Regions from separate parts of the Rhizobium sp. NZLR1 genome, predicted to be linked through region 2. Evidence: riboswitches for the same ligand, from Rfam matches in the RefSeq annotation. Region 2 holds a riboswitch; each other region holds the start of a gene.
The links. Region 2 has a riboswitch for cobalamin ahead of cobU (bifunctional adenosylcobinamide kinase/adenosylcobinamide-phosphate guanylyltransferase). Riboswitches for the same ligand answer to the same signal wherever they lie in the genome.
Positions count from the first base shown of each region.

Region 1: another riboswitch for cobalamin. It lies ahead of J3O30_RS14180 (ABC transporter substrate-binding protein); the one in region 2 lies ahead of cobU (bifunctional adenosylcobinamide kinase/adenosylcobinamide-phosphate guanylyltransferase).
Region 3: another riboswitch for cobalamin. It lies ahead of J3O30_RS18310 (CbtB domain-containing protein); the one in region 2 lies ahead of cobU (bifunctional adenosylcobinamide kinase/adenosylcobinamide-phosphate guanylyltransferase).

Region 1 covers NZ_CP071632.1:2,831,456-2,841,067, reverse strand. The annotation lists gene J3O30_RS14190 (cupin domain-containing protein) at 1-296, shown strand, start outside; gene blh (bifunctional sulfur transferase/dioxygenase Blh) at 832-2,112, shown strand; cobalamin riboswitch at 2,368-2,624, shown strand; gene J3O30_RS14180 (ABC transporter substrate-binding protein) at 2,798-3,814, shown strand; gene J3O30_RS14175 (iron ABC transporter permease) at 3,820-4,851, shown strand; gene J3O30_RS14170 (ABC transporter ATP-binding protein) at 4,848-5,612, shown strand; gene J3O30_RS14165 (hypothetical protein) at 5,714-6,277, shown strand; gene J3O30_RS14160 (MYG1 family protein) at 6,632-7,555, shown strand; gene J3O30_RS14155 (cytochrome c family protein) at 7,756-8,145, shown strand; gene J3O30_RS14150 (cytochrome c oxidase subunit II) at 8,291-9,109, shown strand; gene ctaD (cytochrome c oxidase subunit I) at 9,175-9,612, shown strand, end outside.
Region 2 covers NZ_CP071632.1:2,677,841-2,687,452, forward strand. The annotation lists gene J3O30_RS13360 (TSUP family transporter) at 1-47, shown strand, start outside; gene J3O30_RS13365 (nuclear transport factor 2 family protein) at 157-522, shown strand; gene J3O30_RS13370 (helix-turn-helix transcriptional regulator) at 522-1,316, shown strand; gene cobO (cob(I)yrinic acid a,c-diamide adenosyltransferase) at 1,320-1,970, opposite strand; gene cobN (cobaltochelatase subunit CobN) at 1,975-5,967, opposite strand; gene cobW (cobalamin biosynthesis protein CobW) at 5,972-7,021, opposite strand; gene cobU (bifunctional adenosylcobinamide kinase/adenosylcobinamide-phosphate guanylyltransferase) at 7,026-7,550, opposite strand; cobalamin riboswitch at 7,682-8,078, opposite strand; gene J3O30_RS13395 (chloride channel protein) at 8,332-9,612, shown strand, end outside.
Region 3 covers NZ_CP071632.1:3,706,153-3,715,764, reverse strand. The annotation lists gene pobA (4-hydroxybenzoate 3-monooxygenase) at 1-1,164, opposite strand, end outside; gene J3O30_RS18335 (helix-turn-helix domain-containing protein) at 1,281-2,171, shown strand; partial or broken gene J3O30_RS33225 (acetate/propionate family kinase) at 2,206-2,523, opposite strand; gene J3O30_RS18325 (inorganic phosphate transporter) at 2,662-4,263, shown strand; gene J3O30_RS18320 (bifunctional diguanylate cyclase/phosphodiesterase) at 4,331-5,902, opposite strand; gene J3O30_RS18315 (histidine phosphatase family protein) at 6,355-6,909, opposite strand; adenosylcobalamin (AdoCbl) riboswitch at 6,987-7,129, shown strand; gene J3O30_RS18310 (CbtB domain-containing protein) at 7,143-7,352, shown strand; gene J3O30_RS18305 (CbtA family protein) at 7,366-8,112, shown strand; gene J3O30_RS18300 (hypothetical protein) at 8,164-8,796, shown strand; gene J3O30_RS18295 (sulfite oxidase-like oxidoreductase) at 8,781-9,443, opposite strand.

The sequences.
Region 1 (9,612 bases), 150 kb from region 2:
AGACGGAAGTCTTTCGAGTCATCCATGGGCTCTACCAATTTCAATGCGGCGACGAGGAGTTCGATGCGCCTGCGGGAAGCGTCGTCGTTCTGCCGCCGCATGTACAGCACAGCTGGCGAAACATAAGCGACGAACCCGGTCAGATGTTCGGCATGGTGACGCCGGGCGGATGTGAGCAATTGTTCATCGATATCGACGCCTTCGGTGCTGATACGCCCGCGAAAATCGCGGTGATCGAAGCGCGATTGGGGATCATCAACGACATGACGCTGGCGCTCGGATTGAAGAGCCCATGATGGCGCTGATCGACCATCGCGGCCTTGCGTAAGATTGACAACGGAGCTTATGGGGGCGGCGTCCTCCAACGCTGCTCATCCTTGAGGTGCGGAGCCCGCAGGGCGGAGCCTCGAAGGACACGCGGCGGCACTGCTCCGCATCAATATTGCCGCCGCGCCGAGCGCCCGCCTCGTCCTTCGAGGCTCCTTCGGGGCACCTCAGGATGAGGCTCTCTTGGGGGGCGCCGGGGCTGGCGGAAAAGGGCAGGATGCGGAAGCTTTGCCGACCAGGTGAATGCTATCGGCTCGATGTCTGACGCCCACTCTCGCTCTATTCCCGCGCCATCGCCCGCCAGGCGACCGGCGGGATGGCGAAGGCGCGGGAGAAGGCGCGGTTGAAGGCGGCTTCGATGGCGTAGCCGGCATCATTCAGGTTTGCGGACTTGCCGCAGGCGCGGGGAGAGCCAAACGCCTATTCTTGCGCTCGGCAATATACTTGTGAGATTGTATCGATATACATGCGATACTGCATGATGCAGGTAGCATGGGGGCTTCGATGACATCCGTGAGGGTCAATGAGCTGATATCGGTGACGGGACAGCCCGCTGCCGCGGGCTTTGCCGCTTTTGCGGCAAACGGCTTTGCCGGCGTCATCAATGCCCGGCCGGATGGCGAGGAGCCGGGGCAGCCTGGCAATGCCGCGGAAAAGGCTGCTGCTGCTGCCGCGGGGCTCGCCTACAGCTTCGTGCCGGTGAAAGGGGCCGAGATCACCGAGGCCGATATCCGCGCTTTCCAGATGGCGATGACGCAGGCGAAGGGGCCGGTCGTTGCTCATTGCAAGAGCGGCACACGGGCGCTGACGCTCTATGTGCTGGGAGAGGTGCTCGACGGGCGGATGCAGCCCGGAGAGGTCGAGGTCTTCGGCCAAAGACTCGGCTTCGATCTTGCCGGCGCACGCCGCTGGCTGGAAAAGCGGGCTGGGCAGGCGGCTGGTGTGAAGGCTTTCTTCGAGCCCCGCAGCTGCAGCGTGCAATATGTCGTTTCAGACCCGGTGACAAAACGCTGTGCCATCATCGACCCGGTGCTCGATTTCGACGAGATGTCGGGCGCGACGGGAACGGCGAATGCCGACGCCATCCTCGCTCATATTGACAGCGAGGGGCTGACGGTCGCGTGGATCCTCGACACGCATCCGCATGCCGATCATTTCTCCGCCGCGCATTACCTCAAGAGAAAGACCGGCGCGCCGACGGCGATCGGCGCCCATGTCACCGACGTCCAGGTGCTCTGGAAGGAGATCTACAACTTGCCGGCACTCGAAACCGACGGCTCGCAGTGGGACCGGCTGTTTGCCGATGGCGACACCTTCGAGATCGGTGGGCTTGAAGCCCGTGTGATGTTTTCGCCCGGCCATACGCTTGCTTCGGTGACCTATCTGATCGGCGATGCCGCCTTCGTGCACGACACCGTATTTACGCCGGATTCCGGCACGGCGCGCACGGATTTCCCCGGCGGCAGCGCCAGCGCCCTCTGGCACTCGATCCAGGTCATCCTGTCGCTGCCCGATGAGACCCGGCTCTTTTCCGGCCACGACTATCAGCCCGGCGGACGCCACGCGCGCTGGGAAAGCAAGGTGGCCGCCCAGAAAAACGGTAACCCGCATATATCAGGCATCGACGAGGCCGGCTTTGTGGCGCTGCGCCAGGCGCGCGACCGCACGCTGCCGAAGCCGAAACTGATGTTGCACGCGCTACAGGTGAATATTCGGGGAGGCAGATTGCCGGAGCCGGAGGGAAATGGGCGGCGGTATCTGAAGATACCGCTGGATGCGTTGTAGCAAGAAGTAGCGTGCGGCGTGCTTCGAGGTTTCGCCCTCTCGGGCTGCGCACATCAGCATCAGGGACGTTGGCGGATGCCGCGCTCACGACAGCGGGAACGGGAGAAAGCGGCGCCAACGCTCAAGAGAGCCTCATCCTGAGGAGGCGAGGATGCAGGTATTACACCGGCCAACAGGCCCCCTACGTTCCGTCTCTATTTTTCACCCGCACGAACCCAATCCTCCGCAATAGGCATTGACGTCTTGCGGGCAGGCGACGTAACTGGGGGCGACGGTTCCCTGAAGATGACTCCAAGGGGATTAATAGGGAACACGGTAAGGACGACCCAGCAGGGACCGAGACCGTGGCTGCCCCCGCAACTGTATGCGGATTGTCGATCATCTCAGGTGTGGCCAGCGACTGGCCATCTCTGAAGGGCTTATAGCCCTGCCACTGCGAGATATCGCGGGAAGGCGGATGAACCGACGGATATCCGCAAGCCAGGAGACCTGCCGTCAATCACGATCCAATCAACCGGGCGGGGATGCCCGGACAAGGAACAGACATGATTGACCTTCTGAACCTTCGCCGAATTTCGGCATGCATCCGTCTCGATTGGGCCTCCTGCGGTTAGCGCACGTATCACCGTGCCTTCGGCCGCGGGTGCGGCATAACCATGCTTTTTCTCTTCAATCGAGGTTTTTCATGCGCCAGATTCTCGCCACCATGACATTTGCCTTCGGGCTGATCGGCCTTGCGGCACCGAGCCTTGCCGCCACCCAATATCCTTTGACCATCACCAATTGCGGTCAGCAGGTGACGTTCCAGAAGGCGCCGTCGAAGATCGTTTCGATCGGCCAGGGCATGACTGAAATTCTCTTCTCGCTCGACCTTGCCGAGAAGATTGCTGGTACGGCCGTCTGGGTCGGTCCCGTCCTGCCGCAATATGCCGAGGCTAACAGCAAGATAAAGCGTCTCGCCGACAATGATCCGAGCTTCGAATCCGTTGTTGGGCGGGAGCCCGACCTGGTGGCGGCCGAGTTCGAATGGCATGTCGGCGCGCAGGGCTCCGTCGGCAAGCGGGAGCAGTTCCAGGATCTCGGGATCAATACCTATCTCGCGCCGGCCGATTGCGTCGCCAAGGTCAACACCGATGGCGGCGACGGTGTGCGCAAGGAGCTGTTCACGATGGAGCTGGTCTACCGTGAGATCGCCGAGCTCTCGGAGATCTTCGACGTGAAGGAGCGCGGCGATGCGCTGATTTCCAAGTTGAAGAAGCGCGAGGCGGATGCCGTCGCGTCGATATCAGGCGCATCGGGCAAGAACCTGCCCATCGTCTTCTGGTTCTCCAGCAAGCAAGTCAATGGCGATGCTTTCATCGCTGGCAAGAACAGCGCGCCTGCCTATATCCTGAAGGCGATCGGCGCCAGGAATGTCGTGACAACCGAAGAGGAATGGCCGCTGGTTGGCTGGGAAACCATTTCTCAGGCGAACCCGGCGGTTATCGTGTTGGCGACCATGGACCGGCGCCGCTACGCCGCCGACGATCCGAAGGTCAAGATCGATTTTCTCGAGAACGACCCGGTGACCAAGGAGCTTGACGCGGTCAAGAACGAGCACTTCGTGATGATGGACGCGCAATCGATGAACCCGACGATCCGTACGATCGACGGCATCGAGACCTTGGCGAACGGCATCAAGTCCTTCGGTCTCTCGCAGTGAAGGCAATGTCGGTCAGACAACACGGATGGTGGGCGCTTGGCGCGCTCACCATTTCTGCCTTTCTGCTTCTCGGGCTGATGATCAGTCTCGCTGTTTCGATCGGGGAGATCGCGATCCCGCTAGCGACCACGGCGGAGGCGGTGTCGAACCGGCTGTTCGGCACGGATTTCGAGCTCAGCCGCATCCACCAGGGCATCGTCTGGGATTATCGGCTGAGCCGGGCGCTGGTTGCGGCCAGCGCCGGCGCGTCGCTCTCGCTCTGTGGCGCCGTGCTGCAGGCGCTGCTGCGCAATCCGCTGGCCGAACCCTACGTGCTCGGCATCTCTGCCGGCGCCTCGACGGGAGCGGTCTGCGTGATGATCCTCGGCTTCGGCTACGGTGTTTTCGGCCTGTCGAGCGGCGCCTTCATCGGCGCGGTCATCGCCTTTCTGCTGATCGGCTTCCTTGCGACGGGTGCGGGGGGAACCGGCGAGCGCATCATCCTTTGCGGCGTCGCCGGCTCGCAGCTCTTCAATGCGCTGACCTCCTACATAGTGACGACATCGGCGAATGCCGAGCAGGCGCGCGGCATCCTGTTCTGGCTTCTGGGGTCGCTCAGCGGCGTGCGCTGGCCGGATGTCTATCTCTCGGTGCCGATCGCGCTTGCCGGCTTCGTCATCTGCATGGCCCATGTCAGGGCGCTCGACGCCTTCTCCTTCGGCACGGATGCGGCGGCCTCGCTCGGCATTGCCGTGCGCCGCGTCCAGATCCTGCTGTTCGGCCTGACGGCGGCGATGACGGCAAGCGTCGTCAGCGTGGTGGGCTCGATTGGCTTCGTCGGCCTCGTCATTCCGCATGCCGCCCGCTTTCTCGTCGGGCCGGGCCATCGGCGGCTGCTGCCGGCAACGGCGCTCGGCGGCGCAATCTACATGGTCGGCGCCGATATCGTCTCGCGCATCATCATCCCGCAGCAGGTCCTGCCGATCGGCGTCGTCACGGCGCTCTTCGGCGCGCCGGCCTTCGCCGTCATCCTCTATCGCGTCCGGAGGAGTGCATGAGCATTACCATCGATGCGGTGAGTTTCGCCGCCGGCGACACGGTCATCGTCAACGGCGTCAGCCTGACGGTGGCAAAGGGCAAGGTGCTCGGTCTGCTCGGGCCGAACGGCTCCGGCAAATCGAGCCTGCTCAGGCTGATCTGCCGGCTGCGGAAGGTCCGCAGTGGCGTCATCCGGCTGGGCGAAGACGATATCGCCTCGCTGTCACGCGCAGCCCTTGCGCGGCGCATCGCCTTCGTCGAGCAACAGTCGACGACCGATACGCAGCTGACGGTGCGCGACGCGGTGCGGCTCGGCCGCACGCCACATCGCGGGCTGCTCTCGCCCTGGGGCGCGGAGGACGATGCCGCGGTCGATGAGGCCTTGTTACGGGTCGACATGGGGGAGCGGGCGGGCCAGCTCTGGCAGACGCTGTCGGGCGGCGAGCGCCAGCGTGTCCATATCGCGCGGTCGCTGGCGCAGGCGCCGAGCGAGTTGTTGCTCGACGAGCCGACCAATCATCTCGATATCCAGCATCAGCTCGACATTCTCCAACTGATCTCGAAACTCGGCATCACCTGCATCGTCGCGCTGCACGATCTCAACCTGGCGGCGATGTTCTGCGACAGCCTGGCGGTGCTTCAGAAGGGCGAGGTCGTCGCCTCGGGCGCACCGGAGCATGTGCTGACGGAGGATATGATCGCCCGTGTTTTCGGCGTTCGCGCCCATGTCCAGAAATCGGCCGTGCATGGCCGGCATCATATCCAATACGTCATGGATTGAGCGGCTGGGAATTCGTTCTCAGGGAGAGGCTTACTGGCATTTTTCCAGGACTGGCGTATGATTTCCTGGGGCGCGCGCGCCCGGTCGAACGGAGTTTCGCGATGCTCGAAAGAAATCAGTTTCCCCTGCGCCCGGTCGTTCCCGGTTTCGCGGTCGCCTGGGTCGTCATCATTTCAGGTGCTAGCGTCGCTCTCAGCCTGCTTTTTGCCTGCGTGACGCCCTTCGTGGCCTTGGCGGCGGTGTCAGCGGTCATTCTTCCTCGGCGGATGGCGGTGACGGCGGTTTTGCTGGCCTGGCTCGCCAACCAGATGGTCGGATATCTCCTGCTCGGTTATCCCCAGACTTGGGACAGTTATGCCTGGGGCTTGGCGATCGGTATCGCTGCAATCGCATCTCTGGCGGCAGCGCTCGGAGTGCTTCGTCTCGCGGCGGACCTTGCCGTCACCGCGGCTGGCGCCTTCATGGCCGGCTTCGTTGCCTATGAAGGCGTACTCTTTGCCGCAACGGCGGTGCTTCCGTCAGGCGAGAGCGCGTTTTCGGCGTCGGTCGTGGCAAATGTCCTGCTGATCAATTCTATCGCTGCGATCGGGCTCATCTGCCTTCATGCCGGCGCGGCGGGTGGCCGTGCGCTGGTTGCAAGACAGCCGGGACCGGCGCTGTCTTAGGCCTCTGATTTCATGCACGTCGTTCGGCCAAAACCGCTGCGCAGTTGTTTCGGCCGACCTTTACAGGCCTCGAAGGGCGAGGTGGGTGCGCCAGCGGAAGGAGCAGCGCTGCAGCGCGTCCTTCGAGGCTTCGCCCTGTGGGCTACGCGCATCAGGATGAGGGGCGTTGGAGGTTTCCGCGCCCAGGCTTCGGGGATGCCGGGGGTTTGCTCTTGCTATTCCACCGCGGCAGTCACTGCAGGCGCCAATACGCCAAAGTCCAAGAGCCTCATCCCATAGAGGCTTGTCGTTATATCCGCCAACCGCTATCTGGTGCTGACCCAGGCGGACCCGCCGAAAACGACAAGGCCTTTCATGATCCCCAATTTTCTCGTCACCCATTCCGGTGGCTTCCATGCCGACGAATTGCTGTCGAGCGTCATCCTGACCCGGCTTTTCCCGCAGGCGCGCATCGTCCGCAGCCGGGCGCCGGAATGGATCACGCCGGGCAAAGACCGGATCATCTACGATGTCGGCGGCGTCTACGACCCCGATGCCGGGATATTCGATCACCACCAGCGCGGCGCGCCGTTGCGCGACGATGGCCAGCCTTACAGCTCGTTCGGCTTGATCTGGAAGCATTACGGCCGTGATTATCTCGCAGCCTCCGGCCTTCCCGAAACACATGTCGATGTGGTGCATGGCTCTTTCGATGCCGGCTTCGTGCTGCCGATCGATCTGACCGACAACGGTGCGCTCAGCCCCTCGGGACCGCTGGCGGGGCTAACGCTGCCGGCGCTGCTGGAGACCCTGAAACCGGTTTTCGACGAAGCGGACCCCGAGGCAGACGATCGCGCCTTCCATGCGGCTCTTGCCATTGCCCGCAGTTTCGTTGAGGCGAGGATCGCCCAGAGTGCCGCAAAACTGCGGGCCGAGGCGATGGTGCATCGGGCGATCGAGGCTGCGGGGCAAGGGCGTGTTCTGGAATTGCCAAGAGGAATGCCCTTCCGTCCCGCCATCGTCAAGGCCGGCGCCGATCACCTGCTGTTCGTCGTCCACCCGCGCGAAAAAGATTGGTGCGTGACCGGCATCCGCCGTGCCGAGCAGGGTTTCGAGCTCAGGGCCGATCTGCCGGCAGCCTGGGCCGGTCTTGCTAATGGAGAGTTGGAGGCGGTTTGCGGCATAGAGGGTGCGACCTTCTGCCACAACGGCCGCTTCATCGCCGCCGCCAGAACCCGCGAGGCGACGCTTGCCATGGCCGAGTTGGCGGTAAAGGAAGCGCTCTCGATCGGGGAGTAGTCAAAAAGGGCGTCAGCTGGCGTGGCAGTTATCCGCGTCGGGTCCACCTGGTATCAGAGGCGTTCAGGTGACCCAAATGTGGAAGCGATTGACTTGCATCCGCGAAGGACTAAGCTTTGGGCCATAACAACCACCACCCACACGCGAGAGATAATGGACGGTGTGAGTGGCTGGCGACCTTGAGGAGGATGAGGTTTGCCATGGATTACCGTGTTGTTCTGCTGATTGGTGCAGCTGTGACTGCCCTTTTCCCTGCTGTCGGCGGGGCGCAGGAGGGTGATGCGACGGCGGGCGCCACCGTTTTCAAAAAATGTGCGACCTGTCATATCGCCGAGTCCGATACGAACAAGGTCGGCCCGTCGCTGAACAAGCTGTTTGGCAGGAAGGCGGGAACGCATCCTGATTTCGCCTATTCGGCCGGCATGAAGGCGGCAGGCGAAGGCGGTCTCGTCTGGGACGAGACGGTGCTGCGTGACTATCTGCACAATCCGAGAGCGAAGGTGAAGGGCACGAAGATGGCGTTTGTCGGCCTGAAGGACGACCAGGAGATCACCGATCTCATCGCCTATCTCAAGCAATATTCCCAGTGAGGTTGAATACTCCAAATGACGGGTCGCGGCCGACGGCGCATGCCTAAATTGCCGTAATTGCCGATATTTTCTATCTGTGCGATAATAAACACGGACTTTCTGCGGAATGCGGTTTCACGGTCAACCTGCTCGAGGAGGAGCGGAAATGGCTGTCGTGCTGATCCTCGTCCTGATTGTCGTCGGCTCGGTGCTGTTCCATGTGCTGAGCCCGTGGTGGTGGACGCCGATCGCGTCCAACTGGACCTATATCGACAGTACCCTCGTCATCACCTTCTGGATCACCGGCACCGTTTTCGTAGCGGTGATTTCGTTCATGGCCTACTGCGTGTTCCGCTTCCGCCACAAGCCCGGCAACCGGGCGCATTATGAGCCTGAAAACCGTCGGCTGGAATTGCTGTTGGCAGGGGGAACGGCGGTCGGCGTCGCGGCGATGCTGGCGCCCGGCCTCATTGTGTGGAACCAGTTCATCACGGTGCCCGCCGATGCCGCATCGGTCGAGGTCGTCAGCCAGCAGTGGCTGTGGAGCTTCCGCCTGCCGGGCGCGGACGGAAAGCTTGGCCGTGCGGAGACGCGCAACGTCACTCCTGACAATCCGCTCGGCCTCGACAAGAACGACGCAAGCGGCCTCGACGACGTCATCATCGAGGGCGGTGAGCTGCATCTGCCGATCGGCAAGCCGGTGCACATATTGCTGCGCTCCGTCGATGTGCTCCACGATTTCTACGTGCCGGAATTCCGCGCCAAGATGGACATGATCCCCGGCATGATCACCTATTTCTGGCTGACGCCGACGCGGACTGGGACCTTCGAGATCCTCTGTGCCGAACTCTGCGGCGTCGGCCACCCGCAAATGCGCGGCACCGTCGTCGTCGACGACGACGCGGACTACCAGACCTGGCTCGGGCAGCAACAGACTTTCACCCAGCTTACGGCGTCATCGGGAGAGCCGCCGCAGGCAAACTGACTTCGGCGCAGCCGCCGGAGCCGCTTGATGGCTCAGTTAACCGGCGGGGAAAGGGAAGAGAGATCATGGTCGAGATTCCATCCGGCAGCATTCCATCCGCCGAAGTCGAGGATGTCGAGCTTTACCATCCGAGAAGCTGGTGGACGAAATATGTGTTCAGCCAGGATGCCAAGATCATCGCCGTGCAATATTCGATCACCGCCATCTCGATCGGCCTGGTGGCGTTGGTACTCTCCTGGCTGATGCGGCTGCAGCTTGCTTTCCCCGGCCATTTCGCCTTCATCGACGCCGATCACTATTACCAGTTCATCACGATGCACGGCATGATCATGGTGATCTATCTGCTGACCGCGCTGTTTCTCGGCGGCTTCGGCAACTACCTCATTCCGCTGATGGTCGGCGCGCGCGACATGGTATTCCCCTACGCGAACATGCTGAGCTATTGGATCTATCTGCTCGCGGTGCTGATCCTGGTTGCGGGCTTTTTCGCCCCCGGCGGTCCG
Region 2 (9,612 bases):
TCCTCGCCGACCCGGCAAATCCGCTGCGCTTGTGGCTCGGCATCTGACGGAGACGCTTGGCCGTCTTCCATTACCTCTGGCGTAATTGATAGGGTGCACCACCTTCCCGCATGATCGCCCTGCCTGAATGACGGGCGATCAAAAGGAGATGACCCGATGAACGATGCAAACAGCAATGCCGAGCGCTACCTCGCCATCTGGAACGAGACGGATGCGGCTCGCCGCCGCGCTCTCATCGCCGAGAGCTGGGCGGAAGCCGCAACCTACATCGATCCGCTGATGCGCGGCGAAGGCCACGAGCAGATCAATTCGCTGGTGGAGGCCGTGCAGAACCGTTTCCCCGGTTTCCGTTTCGAACTGATCGGCACGGCTGACGGCTATGGCGACAATCTGCGTTTCTCCTGGGGCCTCGGACCTGCCAATGGCGAAGCACTGATCAAGGGCACGGATTTTGCCGAACTCGAAGACGGCAAACTGAAATCCGTCCGCGGCTTCATCGACCAATTGCCGGAAGCTGCCTGATGAAGCCGACCGCCCGCCCTCTTGGAGATCATCTGCGCGGATGGCGCCAGCGCCGCCGGATGAGCCAGCTCGACCTGGCGCTGGAGGCAGATATCTCGCAGCGGCATCTGAGCTTCATCGAGAGCGGGCGCTCGACGCCGAGCCGCGACATGCTGCTGCATCTTGCCGAACGCCTCGGCGTGCCGCTCCGCGACCGGAACCCGCTGCTGCTGGCGGCGGGTTTCGCTCCCGTCTTTACCGAGCGTGCACTCGACGATCCCGCCTTGGAACCGGCGCGCCGCGCCATCGACATGGTGTTGAAAACTCATCAGCCTTTCCCGGCGCTCGCGATCGACCGCCACTGGACGCTCATTGCCTCCAACGCGGCGCTGGCGCCGCTCATCTCAGGCATTGCCGATCCCTCCCTGCTGGAACCGCCAGTCAATGTGCTGCGCCTCAGCCTGCACCCGCAAGGACTGGCGCCCCGCATTGCAAACCTCCCGGAATGGCGCGCCCACCTTATCGACCGGCTGCGTCAGCAAATATCGGCTTCGGGCGATCCGGTATTGGAGAGGCTGCTGAACGAACTGCTGTCCTATCCGGCGCCCGAAGCGGCGAACGATGCGCATACCGACCACGCCGGCATCGCCATTCCGCTGAAGCTTTCGACCAAGGCCGGTCTGCTATCCCTGATCTCGACGACCACGGTCTTCGGCACGCCCGTCGACATCACTCTGTCGGAACTGGCCGTGGAATCCTTCTTCCCGGCGGATGAGGAAACGGCCGCGATCCTGCGCGGCCTCTCTCTCAACTGATGCCTAGAATTCCACGCCCGGCTGGCCCTTGATGCCGGAGCGGAACGGATGCTTGATCAGTTCCATCTCGGTCACCAGGTCGGCGATCTCGATCAGTTCCTCCCTGGCGTTGCGCCCCGTCAGCACGACATGCGTCATGGGCGGCTTCTCGTTCTTCAGGAATTCCACGACCTCGTTGATATCGAGATAGTCGTAGCGTAGCGCGATGTTGATCTCGTCGAGCAGCACCATGGAATAGCGATCGTCGCGGATCAGCTCCTTGGCCTTTTCCCAGGCAGCCGAGGCGGCGGCAACGTCGCGGGCGCGGTCCTGCGTTTCCCAGGTGAACCCCTCGCCCATGGTGTGGAACTGGCAGAGATCGGAGAAATGCTTCTCGATCAGATCGCGCTCGCCGGTCCACATCGCACCCTTGATGAACTGCACGACGGCAGAGGGCTTGCCATGGGCGATGTGGCGGAAGATCATGCCGAAGGCGGCCGATGACTTGCCCTTGCCCTTGCCGGTGTGGACGATGATCAGCCCCTTGCCATCGGTCTTGGTCGCCATGATCTTGTCGCGGGCGGCCTTCTTCTTCGCCATCTTCTCGGCATGGCGCGCATCGTCCTTTCCAGCTTCGCCTTCTGGGATCGCGCTCTCCGGTGTCTCGTCGCTCATCGGTTCACCTTGTTCTATTGTTGGCGGCCAGGTCGAACCGGGCCGAATTGCTGCGCGGCGTCCAGAGGCTGCGGTCGATCGCCTCGCACAGCCGCTCCTTCATCTCGTCGAATGCTGCCGGGTTCTTCTCCATCATGAAGGTACTCACAATGGGATCGGCGACGAAGGCCTGGTATACCGCCTCGAAATGATGGGCGCCGACTGCACCCGTCGTCGCCGAAAAGGCGAAGAGATAGTCGACGGTGGCGGCAATCTCGGCCGCACCCTTGTAACCGTGGCGCATGACGCCCGATATCCATTTCGGATTGACGACGCGCCCGCGCACGACGCGGCCGATCTCCTCTTCCAGCGAACGGATCACCGGCCGTTCCGGCCGGGAATGATCGTTGTGATAGATCGAGGGGCGGGCGCCGGCGAGCTGTTCCGCCGCCGCCGCCATGCCGCCTTCGAACTGGTAATAATCGTCGCTGTCGAGCAGATCGTGTTCGCGATTATCCTGATTCTGAACGACGGCCTGCACCGAGCGCAGCCGCTCCTCGAACAGGCCGCGTTCGGCCTTGCCCTCCTCGCCGGCGCCATAGGCATAGCTGCCCCAGACGAGATAGGCCTCGGCGAGATCGGCGCGCCGCTCCCAGCCTTTTTCGTCAATCAGCGCCTGCAGCCCCGCGCCATAAGCGCCGGGCTTCGAGCCGAACACCCGGTAGCCCGCTCGCCTTCTGGCCGAGACCTCGTCGAGGCCGGCTGCGGCAAGCCTTGCCGCCTCGCCGCGCATGCGCGCGGCGATCGGATTGTCGGCCTCGTCCTCTTCAAGCGCGCCGACGGCGCGGACCGCCTTGTCGAACAGGGCGATCTGCTCGGGAAAAGCGTCGCGGAAGAAGCCGGATATCCTGAGCGTCACGTCGACGCGCGGCCGCCCGAGCATTGCCGGCGGTATGATCTCGTAGCCGGTGACGCGGCGCGAGCTCATGTCCCAGAGCGGCTTGACGCCAATCAGCGCCAGCGCCTGGGCGATGTCATCGCCGCCGGTGCGCATGTTCGACGTGCCCCAGGCCGTCAGCCCTAGGGAAGCCGGCCATTCGCCGTGATCCTGCGCATAGCGGCGAACCAGCAGTTCCGCGGATTTCTTGCCGAGTTCGTAGGCGGCCGGCGTCGGCACGGCGCGGCTATCGACCGAATAGAAATTGCGGCCCGTCGGCAGCACATCGGGCCGCCCGCGCGTCGGCGCCCCGGAGGGGCCGGGCGCAACGAAGCGGCCGTCGAGGCCGTTAAGCAGGCCTGCGATTTCGGCTGGCCCGCAGGCCAGGATCGAAGGCTTGAGGCGGGTCTCGATCTCGGAAAGCACCGCCCGCGTCGCCGGCCAGTTCTCAGGGCAGACGATCTGGCCGGAAACGAACTTCGCCGCCAGGAGCTCGATGCGCTCGACGGTGTCGCCGTTGGTGCGCCAGGGGGCGTCGAGGAGATCTGCTAGGATGGCATGACGTGGGGCTGTCCAGGGGGCGGCCATGTCGCAGTCGAGAGGATCGAACGTGGAGTTACCCCCCTCTGTCCTGCCGGACATCTCCCCCACAAGGGGGGAGATCGGGGATGAGAGGTCCCGCTCCAACTGCTCGGCCGAAGGTGCGGCAACTTCAAACGTTTCTTTTGTGGGAAGCCCAAGCCTCTTGCCGATCTCCCCCCTTGTGGGGGAGATGTCCGGCAGGACAGAGGGGGGTGCCACAGGCACACCGCCCACCCCCACATCACCCGCAATCGCCCGCTGCAAACTCGCATCCCCGCCCTCACCCAGCCCCCGCGGCACCCGCGCCAGCGCCACCGTCAGGTCGGTCAGCAGCCGCCCTTCGGGCGAAACGCCGAAGATATGCAGCCCGTCGCGGATCTGCATTTCCTTGAGGTCGCAGAGATAGGCGTCGAGCTTCTTCAGCGCCTCGCCCTCGCTTTCGCCGCTGATTATGCCGGCATCCCGGTCGAGGCCGATATCGGTGACCAGATCGAGGATCTGCCGGCTGAGCAAGCGGATGCGGCGGGGATCGCCGCCGGAGGCCTCGTAATATTCGTCGACCAGCGCTTCCAGATCCTTGAGTGGTCCATAACTCTCAGCCCGCGTCAAAGGCGGCGTCAGGTGATCGATGATGACAGCGGCAGTCCGGCGCTTGGCCTGCGTGCCCTCGCCCGGATCGTTGACGATGAAGGGATAAAGATGCGGCAGCGGCCCGAGGATCACCTCGGGATAACAGCCTTCCGACAGCGCCAGCGCCTTGCCCGGCAGCCATTCGAGATTGCCGTGTTTGCCCATGTGGATGACCGCATGTGCACCGAATTCCTGGCACAGGAAGACATAGAAGGCAAAATAACCGTGCGGCGGCACGAGATCCGGCGAATGATAGCTTTCCTTCGGATCGATATTATAGCCGCGCGGCGGCTGGATGCCGACGAGCACGCCGCCGAAGCGCGCGAAAGGCAGGGCGAAGCCGCCCTCGCGAAAATACGCATCGTCCTTAGGATTGCCCCAGCGAGCCCTCACCTCATCTTGAATCTTATTGGGAAGAGATTGAAAGAAGCTGTTGTAGCGAGCGAGGGAAAGCGTTTCGCGAATGACCCTGCCGTCGTGGCCGGAATTGGTCGGCCCTTCCATCAGATGCCGGATCAGCGCGTCCCCATCTGCCGGAATGTCGGCGACCGGGTAACCCGCGGCTCCCATGGCGCGAAGCACCGCGATGGTGCCGGCCGGCGTATCGAGGCCGACGCCGTTGCCGAGCCGGCCGTCGCGGTTCGGATAATTCGCCATGACAAGCGCGATGCGGCGATCACCGGCCGATCTCTTCCGCAGGCGCGCCCAGTTGGCGGCAAGTTCAGCCGTATAACTCACCCGGCCGGTATCGGGTTCGCTGCAGACGATGTTGGTCTCGACAGCCGCGTCATAACGCGCTGCCGTCTTGAAAGAGATCGCCCGCGCCAGCACCCGGCCGTCGACTTCAGGAAGCGCCACGTTCATGCCGAGATCTCGTGCCGACAAGCCTTGCGCGGAAGCGGCCCAAGCCTCCCGCGACGAGGCCGACAGGATCGCCTGCAGCACCACCGCCCCATTCGCTTCCAGCACCGTCGGCTGCCGGTCAGCACCTGGTGCCGAGACGGCAAAGCCGGTCGTGTTGATGACGACATCGGGTTTCAGTGCCGCAAACACGCTTTCGAGAATACCTGTCGAGACGGGGTCCTTGAGGCTATAGGCAAAAACCGGCAGTGGCCGCAGGCCGAACGCCGCCAGCGCTTCGACCAGTGCCTCGATCGGGGCGGTCTCGCCGCTCTGGACGAGGGCGCGGTAGAAGCTGATGGCGACGATTGGCCCAAACGCCACCTCCTCCGTCGAATGTGGGATACCCCCCTGCTCGACGGACGAAGGCGGCGCGACATGCGAACCGGCAACCTGCCGCCACTCCTGCACCCCGATCAGCCCCCGCCCCGGCCACCAGATGCCCGCCTTCATCAAAGGCACTGCCGGCGCCGGCTTCTCGGCACCTGACAACATCGCCGAGGCATAATCGAGAAAGCCGCGCGCATTGGCGTCGCCGCCTTCGATCAGATAGGCCCAGAGCGCATTCATATCGTCGAGATCAACGTTGGAAAAAGGAACGAGCCCCGCATCCGGCCGGGCATCGCCCGGCAAGACCGCAATCAGCGCACCGGCGCGGGACGCTGCCGCGTGCAGCGCCTCCAGCGTATAGTGGAAATAGCTGGCACCGCCGAGCGCACGCACGATGATGAGCCTGGCATGCCGCGCCGTGCGTTCGACATAGGTATCGACCGACATCGGATGCTTGAGGCTCATCAGGCTGGCAAGTCTCAGCGAAGGCGCCGCCCCATGCTCGCGATGGGCGGCTGCGATGGCGGCAAGCTCGCTGTCGGCGGCCGACAGGAACACGATATCGCCCGGCGTCTGCCCGAGGTCGATCGCCTCCTCGCAGTCGCTGATCGTTCCCTGTTGGGCCAGAAGCAGATGCATGGGATTACGCCAGCGCCTCGATCGCCGCCCTAACAGCGTCCTGGTCCATCTCGTGCAGACCGATGACCACGAGGCGCGTGGCGCGCGTTTCGCTCGGGGCCCAGGCACGGTCGAAATAATGGTCGATGCGGTTGCCGACGGCCTGGATCTGCAGGCGCATCGGCTTGCCGGCGACATCGACGAAACCCTTGAGACGCAGTACGTCATGGTCGGCGATAATCGTCTTCAGGCCAGCAATGAAGCCGGCGGGATCGGCGACCGGGCCGAGTTCGACGACGAAGCTGTCGAATTCGTCATGGTCGTGCGGCGCGCCGTCCTCATGCTCCAGCTCGTGATGCGATTTGCGGTTGGCGACATCGTCCTCCGTGCCGATGCCGAGGCCGAGCAGAATTCCGGCCGACACCTCGCCATTTTTCGCCTCGATCATCACCGGCTTGCGCACCGTGCGGGAGGCGACCTCGTCGCGAACCCTGATAAGGCCGGCAGCGTCGATCAGGTCGGTCTTGTTGAGTACGATCAGATCGGCGCAAGTCAGCTGATCCTCGAACAACTCCTCGATCGGGCTTTCGTGATCGAGCGATTCATCTGCGCCGCGCGCCGCCTCGACGGCATCGTGGTCGTCGGCGAAACGGCCGGCGGCGACAGCCGCGCTGTCGACCACGGTAATGACGCCATCGACCGTCACCTGGGTGCGAATGTCAGGCCAATTGAAGGCCGCGACCAGCGGCTGCGGCAGGGCAAGGCCCGAGGTTTCGATGACGATATGGTCGGGCCGCTGTTCACGCTCGAGCAACTTCGTCATCGTCGGGATGAAATCGTCGGCGACGGTGCAGCAGATGCAGCCATTGGTCAGCTCGATGATATCGTCCTCGGTGCAATTGTCAGCGCCGCAGCCCTTCAGCACCTCGCCATCGACGCCGAGATCGCCGAACTCGTTGATGATGAGCGCGATCTTTTTGCCGCCGGCATTGGTGAGCAGGTTGCGGATCATCGTCGTCTTGCCGGCGCCGAGAAAGCCGGTAATGACGGTTGCGGGAATTTTCTGCTGGTTCATGAACTTAACCCTTCATTTTCAACGGCAGGCCTGCCGCGATGAAATAGACTTCGGCGGCCTTGGCCGCAATTGATTGGTGCAGCCGGCCGGCATGATCGCGGAATTCCCGCGCCATGCGATTATCCGGCACGATGCCGAGGCCGACCTCATTGGAAACGAAAACGAGCTGCGCCTTCGCCTGCGGCAGAAAATCGGTGAGCGCGGCAAATTCCGCCGCCATATCGCGCTCATCCATCATCAGATTGGTGACCCAGAGTGTCAGGCAATCGATGAGCACGACGCCGCCCTCGCGGTCGATAGCGTCAAGCTTGCCGACGAGATCGAGCGGCTCTTCATGCGTCGTCCAGGACGGGCCGCGATCGGCTCTATGTTGGGCAATGCGCGCCTGCATTTCCTCATCCCAGGCGCGGCCGGTCGCGAGATAATGGCGGTCGAGGCCGATCGAAATGACAAGGGACTCGGCGAAGCGGGATTTCCCCGAACGGGCGCCGCCGAGGATGAAGACGGTGTTGGAGGGAGCGGTCGTCATGCGCAGACGCCCCTTTGGTGGGATGCCGCACCCCACCCACTCGATCGCGCCGCACAAGGCCGCGCCGAATTCAATCGTTCAGCCAAAACAACCTCCGTGCTGGCAGCGGGCCTCTTGCCCAGGGTTGGGCTTCTCGCCCGGCACGGGATGGCAGGTCTCCTGGCTCGCGGTTATCGGCCGCGATCGGGGCAGACCGGAAACCGGTCGCCCTGATCGTGCCAGCGGATCTGCCTCGCCTTCCCGGCTGCATCGATGAAAAGGTGGACGATTCGTAGACTTAAGAGGCGTCCGACCCCGGTTGATCATCATGCATGTCCAGTGGCTTTTCCGGCATGTCGCCCGTCCCGCCCGCTTGCATTATTGCAAGCCGCCGGCCGGAAGGGCTCGATGCCGGATGGAAGACCCTGACCGCTCTACAGTCGCGGGGTCGGCTGTGATGAAGGCGCCCGGCTTGGGTCCGCCCCGTCACATTCCCTTTTCATCCGGAAGGCGTAACACCGATCCGGAACCATCCGTTATATCCGAGGATGGTCAGGTGACCATCCGTTGAGGGATGGTTAGGCAAGCTCAGGGGTGAAGTCAACCGCCCTCGACGGCCGGCAGTGGCTAGACAGGCGAGGCAACGCCAGCAACACGACTTACCCTACCTAAAACATCGTCATTTATCAGATACTTACGTCACAAATATTTATCCAGGGCGCCGGCTTTTCGCCACAATTGCACTGCAAGCGGACTGCGCCATCGCCCTTGACCGGGCCTCTTCCTGCCTAGTTGTCTTGCCATGCTTATGAAATTGGATCGGCGCCGGTTCCGAGCGCTGCGTGTTTTCTTCGACCCGGGGCGGCTGCGGGCGCTGACCCGCCGCAGTGAGGTCGGCCTGTCGCTGGCGGGTGCCGTCGTCGGCATCACCTCGGGTCTCGCCGTCACCGGCATGAGCTACGTCTCCAATCAACTGCATCAGATGGTCTTCGGCATCGACGACAGCGAGCGGCTGAGCTCGTCGGTGATCGACGACAAGCTGCTGCTTCTCACTGCCCCCGTCATCGGTGGCGTCCTGCTCGGCCTGTTGCTGTCCGTACTGGCGAAACGGCGCAAGAAACCGATGGTTGACCCGATCGAGGCCAATGCGCTGCATGGCGGCCGCCTGTCCTTGACCGACAGCATCATCGTTGCCGTGCAGAACCTGATTTCCAACGGGTTCGGCGCCTCCGTCGGCCTCGAGGCCGGCTATACCCAGCTTGCCGCCGGCCTCGCCTCGAAATTCGGCCTGAAGCTGCAGCTTCGCCGCTCCGATCTGCGCACCCTCGTCGGCTGCGGCGCGGCGGGCGCTATCGCCGCTGCCTTCAACGCGCCGCTGACCGGCGCCTTCTACGCCTTCGAGCTGATCATCGGCACCTATACGATCGTCTCGCTGACCCCTGTGGTCGTCTCGGCCCTGGTTTCCACCCTCATCGCAAGGCTGCTCACCCACGGCGATTTCACCATCGACATCGGCAGCTTCGGCGCAGTCGTGCCGGCCGATTATATCCCGGCTATGCTGCTCGGTGGCTTCTGCGCTGGCGTCGGCATCCTGATCATGCAGGGCGTCTCCTTCGTCGAGGAGCTGGCGCGCAAGAGCTCGATCGCCCCGCCCTTCCGCCCGGCGCTCGGCGGCATCGTCGTCGGACTTCTGGCGATGATTTCGCCACAGGTGCTCTCGGCCGGCCACGGCGCGCTGCATCTCAATCTCTCCCGCGAGGTGGCGATCCCGGCGCTGATCGGCCTCTTCCTGTTGAAATCCCTGGCCTCGGCGATCTCGATCGGCTCCGGCTTCAGGGGCGGCCTGTTCTTCGCCTCACTGTTCATGGGCGCCCTGCTCGGCAAGCTCTTTGCCTATTGCGGCCCCTATTTCGCCGATGCGACGCTGACGCCCGTCATCTATGCCGTCGTCGGCATGAGCTCGCTCGCCGTCGCCGTCATCGGCGGGCCGCTGACGATGACGTTCCTGGCGCTCGAAATCACCGGCGATTTTCCGATCACCGCTCTAGTGCTCGCCGCCGTCATCACCTCCTCACTCGTCGTC
Region 3 (9,612 bases), 1.0 Mb from region 2:
CAATCCCACATAGTTCTCCGCGAGCGCCGTCGAGGCGGCGCGGGAATGAGTGAGATAATCGAGTTCCGCCTCCTGGATCTTCTGGTCGAAATCGCCGGTATCGGGAAAACGATGCATCATCGTCGTCATCCACCAGGAAAACCGCACGGCTTTCCACACACGGGCGAGTGCTTTCTGCGAGTAGGTGTCGATGCCGTCATCCGAGCCTTCGCGATAATGCTCGATCAGCCCGGAGAATAGATAATGGACGTCGCTGGCTGCAAGGTTCAGCCCCTTGGCGCCGGTCGGCGGAACGATATGGGCGGCGTCGCCGACCAGGAAAAGCCGGCCGAAACGCATCGGCTCGGCAACGAAAGAGCGTAAAGGAGCGATTGATTTCTCGAAGGACGGCGCAGTCGTCAACGCCTCGGCGTGATGCGCCGGCAGGCGCCGTCTCAACTCGTCCCAGAAGCGGTCGTCGCTCCAGTCTTCCGCCTTCTCGTCGCGCGAGCATTGGATATAATAGCGGCTGCGCGTGGCCGAGCGCATCGAACAGAGCGCGAAGCCCCTTGGATGGTTGGCGTAGATCAGCTCATGGCTGACAGGCGCCACGTCGGCAAGAACGCCCAACCAGCCGAAGGGATAGACCTTCTCGAAACGCCGGATCGCCCGTTCGGGGACGGCCTTGCGGCTGGCGCCGTGAAAGCCGTCACAGCCGGCGATGAAGTCGCAATCGATGCGCCCGGCAGCGCCGTCCTTTGTGTAGGTGAGGAAGGGAGCGCGGCCGTCGAAATCATGCGGCGCGACATCGGCGGCATCGTAGATCGACAGGGCGCCGCTTGCTTCGCGCCGCTCCATGAGATCGCGCGTCACCTCGGTCTGACCGTAGACCGTCACGCGCCGGCCGCCTGTCAGTTCATGCAGGTCGATGCGATGGTCGCGTCCGTCGAAGGCGAGTGAGAAACCGTCATGCGGCAGGCCTTCGGCATGCAGCCTCGCTGCCGCTTTGGCTTGATCCAGCAGTCCGACGGTGCCTTCCTCCAGAACGCCGGCGCGAACCCGGCCGAGGATGTAATCCTTGTTCACGCGATCGAGAATGACATTGTCGATGCCGGCCTCGGTCAGAAGCTGACCGAGCAGCAGGCCGGATGGCCCCGAGCCGATGATGGCGACCTTGGTTCGCAAATGCGTCCTCCCTGCATTTTTGCGTTTTGCCAGATTCTGCCCCGTCGCCCTTGCTGCAGCAATGGACATCCCGGCCTTAAAATTGCACTAATCGAACATTAGTGCGGGAGAGCCCGATGAGCAGACATGTCCCGACCTACGAGCTCTACGGTGAGAATACTGGGCGAGAGCCGGATTTTTGGTTGCATTGCGAAACAGTTCGCTCCCGCAGCAGCTTGCATCAATGGGAAATACGCCCGCACCGTCACGAGAGTTTCTTTCAGATATTGTACATCAAAGCGGGTTCCGGCGATGCGATCTTCGGCGAGGAGAGGCATGCCATCCGGCCGCCGGCAATCGTCACCGTACCGCCCGGGCTCAATCACGGCTTTCGGTTTTCACGCGATATCGACGGCATTGTGATCACCCTATTGCGATCCCATCTCAGCCATCTGCCCGGCGAGCGGAGCCAGCTCGGCGAATGGCTGGCGACGCCGCATCTGACGCCCCTCGATCCTGATAATGCCGAAGCTGTGTATGTCATGCAGACGGTGCGGCGACTGGGCGACGAATTCGAAAATCGCCGCAGCGGCCGCAACGAGACGCTGGGCGCCTACGTGGCTCTGGTGCTGCGGCTGACGGCGAGGATTTCACAGGAGGGAAACAGTGACGAACTTGCGTCGAATGAGAACGAGCGGCGCATGGAAAAGCTAAACGAGCTTCTTCAGCAGCATTTTCGATCGCACAAGCCCGCTTCCTTCTACGCCAGAGAACTCGGAGTTTCGCCGACACATCTCACCCGGATCGTCCGGTCGATGACTGGCAGCACCCCGCACGCTTTGATCGCCGGCAAACTCGTCGACGAGGCGAAACGCCAGCTCGTTTTCACGCTTGGCAGCGTTCAGGAAATCGGATTTCGGCTCGGCTTTGCCGACCCCGCCTATTTCTCGCGCTTCTTCCTGAAATATACGGGAGAAACGCCGCGGGTCTGGCGCATGAGGGAGAAGGTTCGGCTTGAACGCGCGTAGGGTTTCGGCATTCGGCTACGCAATCGCAGGTCTCGGAATCATTGACGGCATCGTCGAGGGTGATTGCGCGGGTGAAACAGTTGCCGCCGTGCACGACGCGGTGGCCGGCGGCGCGGGTGGCGGCCATGTCGAAATGATCGCCGAGATGCGCAAAGGTCTCATCGATGACGCCGTGCAGGTCTTTCATCACCTCGGCCTTCAACGGCATGTCGAATGTCTGCGATCCCCGGTTTAGTCCGAGTAAGAGCGGCTCGGCGCGGAAATCGATCACGCCCTTGCCGAGGCGCCCCGCTTTGGCGCCATCAATCGCGAAGATATCGATCTTGCTGGGATTGTGACGCCGCATGTTCATGGACGCGCCGGCCGGATATCGGTGACGGTCTATCGTCCGATGTCAGTGGCTCACGGGCCAGACAGGCGTCATGAGAGCTTCACGCGGCGGAATTATTAACAAAAGGCAAATTTGCAAAACGGAATAAGGAACTATGCCATGGCCGATATTGCCCCCAGCCAGGTTCATAGCGACGCTTCCCACCCGCTCCACAGTTCGAATTCGGCCGGCAAATGGTTCTTGCCGGTATTCGGGCTGGTTCTGGTCTGCGGCCTCGGATATGTCGCCTATGCACTCGGACGCGACCTGACAACCGCAGTTGCCGTTCCCTGGATTCTCTTGGGCCTTGCACTGCTGATTGCGCTCGGCTTCGAATTTGTCAACGGTTTCCACGATACGGCCAATGCCGTCGCCACTGTCATCTACACCCGTTCCATGCCGGCGGAATTCGCCGTCATCTGGTCCGGCTTCTTCAACTTTCTCGGCGTACTGACCTCGAGCGGCGCCGTCGCCTTCGGCATTCTGGCGCTGCTGCCGGTGGAACTGATCCTGCAGGTGGGCTCCGGCTCTGGCCTTGCCATGGTGTTTGCGCTGCTGATCGCCGCGATCGTCTGGAATCTCGGCACTTGGTATCTCGGCCTGCCGTCGTCGAGTTCGCATACGCTGGTGGGATCGATCATCGGCGTCGGCCTAGCAAACCAGTTCCTGGCACCAGCCGGCACTGCGACCAGCGGCGTCGACTGGTCGCAGGCGACCAATATCGGCCTGTCGCTGCTGATCTCGCCGCTGATCGGCTTCGGTCTCTCCGCGGTGCTTCTGCTGGTCATGAAGCTTCTGGTGCGCAACAAGGCGCTCTATGCCGAACCGAAGGGCAACCAGGCGCCGCCGCTCTGGATCCGTGCGATCCTGATCTTCACCTGCACCGGCGTCAGCTTCGCCCACGGTTCCAATGACGGCCAGAAGGGCATGGGCCTCATCATGCTCATCCTGATCGGCCTCGTGCCGACAGCTTTCGCACTAAACCGCACGCCCGATGTCAACTATCTTGAAGCCTACAAGTCGGCATCGGTCCAGGTGGAAGCCGCGCTCGGCAAATATGTGAAGCCAGGCGTGACCGTCACCGACTACAAGGCCGAAGTCAGCAACGCCGTCAAGAACAAGACCTGGACGGATGCGACGACGCCGGCCCTGCAGCAATATATTCATCAGACGAGCGCCGAAGTCGCTGGCTTCCCGACGCTCGAAGCGGTGCCGACCAATCTCGTCGGCAACGTCCGCAATGACATCTACTTGATTGGCGAGGCGCTGAAGCTGATTGACAAGCAGAAGCTGTTGCCGATGGATGCCGGCGATCTCCTCGCGGTGACGAACTATCACAAGGCGGTCGACAACGCGACGAAGTTCATCCCGCTCTGGGTAAAGGTGGCGGTGGCGATCGCGCTTGGCCTCGGCACGATGGTGGGCTGGAAGCGTATCGTCGTCACCGTCGGCGAGAAGATCGGCAAGACGCATCTGACCTACGGGCAGGGAGCGGCAGCCGAAGTCGTCGCGATGATCACCATCGCCTCGGCCGATCAACTCGGCCTGCCGGTCTCGACCACGCATGTGCTGTCGTCGGGCGTCGCCGGCACCATGGCGGCGAACGGTTCCGGCCTGCAATGGTCGACCGTGCGCAACATGCTGATGGCCTGGGTGCTGACGCTGCCGGCCTCGATCGCAATCGCCTTCGTGCTCTTCGTAATCCTGCGTCAGGTCTTTTAGAGCAAATTCCAGGAAAAGTGCGAAGCAGTTTTCCGTCCGGAATTGCGTCAAAACGGTAGGCATAACGTCAGGCCGTTGAGGCTAGACTGGCATTACGATCGCTGATGAAGATGCCCGCCTCGGCGGCGGGCATCGCCTTACCGAAAAGATAGCCTTGGCCGATGTCGCAGCCGAGCTGCAGCAGGAAGGCGAGCTGGCCGTGCTCCTCGACGCCCTCAGCGGTCGTCTTGATGTTGAGGCTCCTGCCGAGTCCGAGCATGGCGCGGACGATTTTTTCCTGACGTTCGTCGTCGCGATAGGTGGCGATGAAGCTTTTGTCGATCTTGATCTTGTCGAAACGATAGCGGGCGAGCTGGGCCAGGCTCGAATAGCCCGTGCCGAAATCGTCGAGTGCGATCTGGATGCCGGCGGCGTGCAGTTCGTCGAGAATCACGGCGGCGATGGCCGGATCCTGGATCAGCGCGTTCTCGGTGATCTCGACTTCCAGGCGCTGCGGCGGCAGCCGGCTTGCCGAAAGCACCTTGAGAATGCGCGAGGTCAACAGCCTGTCTTCCATCTGGACCGGCGAGACGTTGAAAGACAATGTCACATGCTCGGGCCAGGTGAGTGCATCGCTGCAGGCCTGAGCAAGGAGATCCTCGAACAGCGCAGTGATCATGCCGGTTTCCTCGGCGATATCGATGAAGACCGGAGGCGGAATGTTGACGCCATCGTCGCCGATCCAACGCGCCAACGCCTCGAAGCCGCAGAGCTGACCGGTCTTCAGGTCGATCAGCGGCTGATAGAAGGGTTTGATCGCCTTATTGGCGATTGCCGCGCGCAGCCGGGTTTCCAGTGCAGCGCGTTCCGTTACCTTGTCCTGCATTGCAGGTTCGAAAACGAAATAGTGGTTGGGTCCTCGAGATTTCGCCTCGTACATGGCGAGGTCGGCACGATGAGCGGCATCTTCCAGCGGTTCGGCTCGCTCGGCCCAACGGTCATAGCCGACGCTGGCGCCGACTTCGACGGCAAAACCATCGATATGGATCGGCCGGGTGACGGCTTGGATCAGCAGCCTGGCAAAACGCTCCTCGCGCTGCGCCGTCAGAGCAAAGGCGACAATGATGAATTCGTCGCCGCCGAAGCGATAGACGCAATCGGCGTTGCCGAGCGCGCAGATCCGTCTGGCAACCTCGATCAACAGAACGTCGCCGCCCTTGTGACCGACGAGATCGTTGACCTTCTTGAAGCCGTCGAGATCGACGGAGAAGATGGTGACGTTGCGGCTCCACTCTTCGACCTCGTACTCGTCGTCCTTGACTGGCCGTGAGAGAATCTTGCGCTCGAAGGCGTAGCGGTTCGGCAGTTTGGTCAGATGGTCGTGGGTGGCGGTCCAATCGGCCTTCGCCTGAGCGGCGGCGCGCAGTTCGGTTTCCTTGCGCAGGTCGGCGATGCGCAGCACCGAATAGATGAAGCTCATGGCGCCGGCGATACCGAGCGCCAGAACGAGCTTGTCGGCGCCGTATTCGCCGAAACCGGTCATGAAGAAGACAAGGCTGTCGTCAAGCTGCAACAGCGCGCCGAGGAGCCAGAGGGTTATCCCAAGCCCGACAATCGACACGCATTGCCTTCCGGCCTTGCTTTGGAAAAACACCGGCATATGGTCTTCTCCGACTCCACCCGCGCCGAAGTAATCATGAAAGTCTGAAATGTTCGTTGAAACCAGAAGGCGAATTATCAGAGGGGCAGCCTATGGCTGTGCCGTGGAGGGACTGAGGGCGCTTTCGCGGAACCGGGTAAAACGCTGAGCGCGATCGTCGTCGTGGTTGCAGACCGGCAGGCGGGGGAAAGAACGAAGGCGAGCGTGCCGTGGCACCGCTCGCCCTTTTCGTGCTTCAGGCGGTAACGATCAGCAGCGGTACGCTGACGATGAGACCGACCAGAACCGCAATTGTGGCGACACGCACCAAACGCAGGCGCCGCGTGCGCTCCCCACTCCAGTCATATGTCATGTCTTCCATCTCCTTGGGACAAGGAAGTAGTCCCGGTAGAACCGGGTTCAATAGAGATGACGCGATTTGCTTGTGTAAGGCTGGATAAAATGAGGGATCGCTAATGCTGGAATCGCAGAGACCAGCGCCGTCCATTGCTGGTCATGCGAACAATGCCAAGCGGCTCGACGTCGACGAGCCAGAAGGAGGAGAGCGGCGCCTGAAGTACGTACGCGATCGCCGCTCGGATGACGGCCGCGTGGCTGACGGCGATCACATGGCCGCCGAGAGCGGATTCATTGTCCATCCAACCGCCGACACGTGTTCTGAGATCAACAAGGCTCTCGCCCCCGTGCGGAGCCGCTTCAGGATCGCACATCCAGGCCATGAGGTTCTCCGGCTCTTCTGCCTCGATCGCGGCGATCGACCTGCCGGCCCAGCGCCTGTGATCGCAGTCGCGAAGCGCCTGATCTATCCGGGCGTCGAGGCCGAGGGCTTCGGCCGTCTGGCGGGCGCGCAAAGCCGGGCTGGTGACAATACGATCGGCGCGGGGCAGGGCGGTCATCCTGGCCGCTTCTTCCGCGGCCTTGTTGTCCAGCGGTTCATCGAGCGGGAACAGGGCCTTGCGGCTCGCTGCCGTCGCGCCGTGGCAGATCCAGATAAGACGCGTATTCACGGTCGTTGCGATCTCCGGATAGCGGTGGGAACAGCCCTTCGCCGCTTCATGAAGTTTCGTTGACAGGCTCTTCGGCCTGCAGATATAACCGTGCTGTTGCGGGTTTGGAAGCCGGTGTAAATCCGGCACGGTCGCGCCGCTGTGACCAGCGTGTCGAAGGTTCTTCGCGCTGGAAGTCAGACCCTGCCGCATAAGCACTCTTTCGACTGAACGCGTCATTCCCGGAGGAATACATGTCTGACACCACTTTTGCGCCCGTCGCGGCACCGGCGCCAATCCCGGTAGGAGAAATCCTGCCTTGGGCGATCTTCGGCGGCCTGTTGATGCTGATCGCCATCTATTTCGTCGGCACCGAGGAAGGCGCGATGGCGCTGTTCAACGGCATGTATGTGCACGAATTCGTGCATGACGGCCGTCATCTCCTCGGCTTTCCCTGCCACTAAGGGGGATCCTGACATGGTCGGAAATCTTCTACTTCGCGGCATGCTCGCGGGGTTGATCGCTGGCATTCTGGTTTTTGCTTTCGCGCATATCTTCGGCGAGCCGCTGGTCGATGCGGCGATCGCCTTCGAGGAGGCGAGCGCCCAGGCGGCGGGCGAAGCTGCCGAACCTGAGATCGTCAGCCGTGCCACGCAGGCCGGTCTTGGCCTCTTCACCGGCGTCATGGCCTACAGCATTGCCGTCGGCGGGCTTTTCGCGCTCGCTTTCGCTTTCGTGCACGGCCGCATCAGCAGGCTTTCGGCACGCGGCACCTCGGCGGTCATCGCCCTTGCCGCCTTCGTGGCGATCGTCGTCGTTCCCGGCATCAAGTATCCGGCCAATCCGCCGGCGGTCGGCAATCCCGATACGATCGGCGTCAGGACCGAGCTGTTCTTCCTGATGATCGTCGTCTCGATCGCTGCTTTGATTGCCGCGGTGGCGCTGTCGCGGCGCCTTTCCGAGCGTTTCGGTCTGTGGAACGGGGCGATCATCGCCGGCATCACCTATCTCGTCTTCATGGGCCTGGTGCTCTATTTGCTGCCGTCGATCAACGAAGTGCCGGAGAAGTTCTCGGCGATGGTGCTCTGGCGTTTCCGCACGACCTCGCTCGGCATGCAGGTGATCCTCTGGGCAACGCTCGGTCTTGGCTTCGGAGCGCTGGCGGAAAAGCTGCTTGCCGTGAAGGGCGGGCAGCGGGCTCGACCGGCACCGGCATTTCACTGAACGCATCGAGGGGCGCCGCCTTGCCGGCGCCCTCAAGTTTTTCGAGCGAGTATGAAAAGCAGCAAAACCATATCGATTCTGTCGACGGCGTTTGCCGCCGCCGCTTGGTTTTGTGCGGTTGGCGAAAACGCGCTTGCCCATAGCCGCAGCGTCGGCGGCAGCGATACCGGCCTCGATATCCCGGAAATCTCGCATGGCGAGATGGCGGTGATTTCAGACTACCGCGGCGAAATTATCGGGTTGGCGTCACGCGCGACTGATACAAACGAGCTGTTCCGGCGCGTTCTGAACTATGCCGAAATCCAATATTCCTATTGTCTCTGGGGGCGGATGCCGGGCAGCGTGAGCGACGAGGAGAGCCCGTTCAACGAATGTGCTCATGCTTATCTCGCGGCGGCCAAGGCGGTATTGCTTGAGATGCGTGAGATGCCGCGGGAGGCCGTTGCGGCTAATGAAATCATTTCCGCGGTCGATGCCGACATGGTGCGGCGCAGCCTGGCGCTCATCACTTGCAGGTTCAGCGGCGAGGCCTTCAACACAGCCGATGTCGTCAAGCCGCGCTGGAGCAAAGTGCCGTTTCATCCCGCCAGCATGGCGTCGCTGACGGGGCTCGCCGCTCTGTTCGCCCTTGTGACGTTTGCGCTGGGCCGCTTTCTGCGGCCGAAGGCTCAATCGTCGGAATAGCGCTGCTCGCGCCACGGATCGCCATAGATGTGGTAACCGTTCTTTTCCCAAAAGCCGGCCTGGTCGGCGGGCATCAGCTCGATGCGGCGCAGCCATTTGGCGCTTTTCCAGAAATAGAGATGCGGTACGACGAGGCGCATCGGGCCGCCGTGATCCGGCGTCAGCGGCAGGCATTCCCACGATGTCGCAAGGATCGCATCCTCGGCGGCGAAATCGGCAAGCGGCAGGTTGGTGGTATAGCCGTCATAACTCGTCAGCATGACGTAACCGGCTTCGGGCTTTGGCATGGCGCGATCGAGCAGATCGCGGGTCGAAACGCCTTTCCATTTGTTGTCGTAGCGCGACCAGGTGGTGACGCAGTGGATATCGCTGACCTTGGTGCTCTGCTCGATCGCCTGGAAGTCGGTCCAGGTTAGGGTGAGCGGCGTTTCGACGAGGCCGCGCAGCTCGAGACGCCAGCTATTCGTGGAGATGACGGGCTGCTGGCCGAGATCGAGCACCGGCCAGTTTTTGACGAGGTGCTGGCCGGGCGGCAGGCGCTCAGCTTCGGGACGGCTGATGCGGCCGGTCAGGAATTTACCTTCAGCCGCCCATCGACGCTTGGAGCTGGTGAGCTTGCTGTCGGCGGGCGTCTGGTCGTCGCTCATGATCGGGTTCCCTACGATGCCGCAATAGGACATCGGCCTTTGCCGGGTGTCAAGTTTCGACGGGCCCTTGGAAATCACTGTGGGTATTATTAGACTTGTGCCGTCGGGTATGCCTCACTGGGGAGTGGAGGCAGAAAGGGGAGGAGCAGGATCTGTCTTCGAGATATCG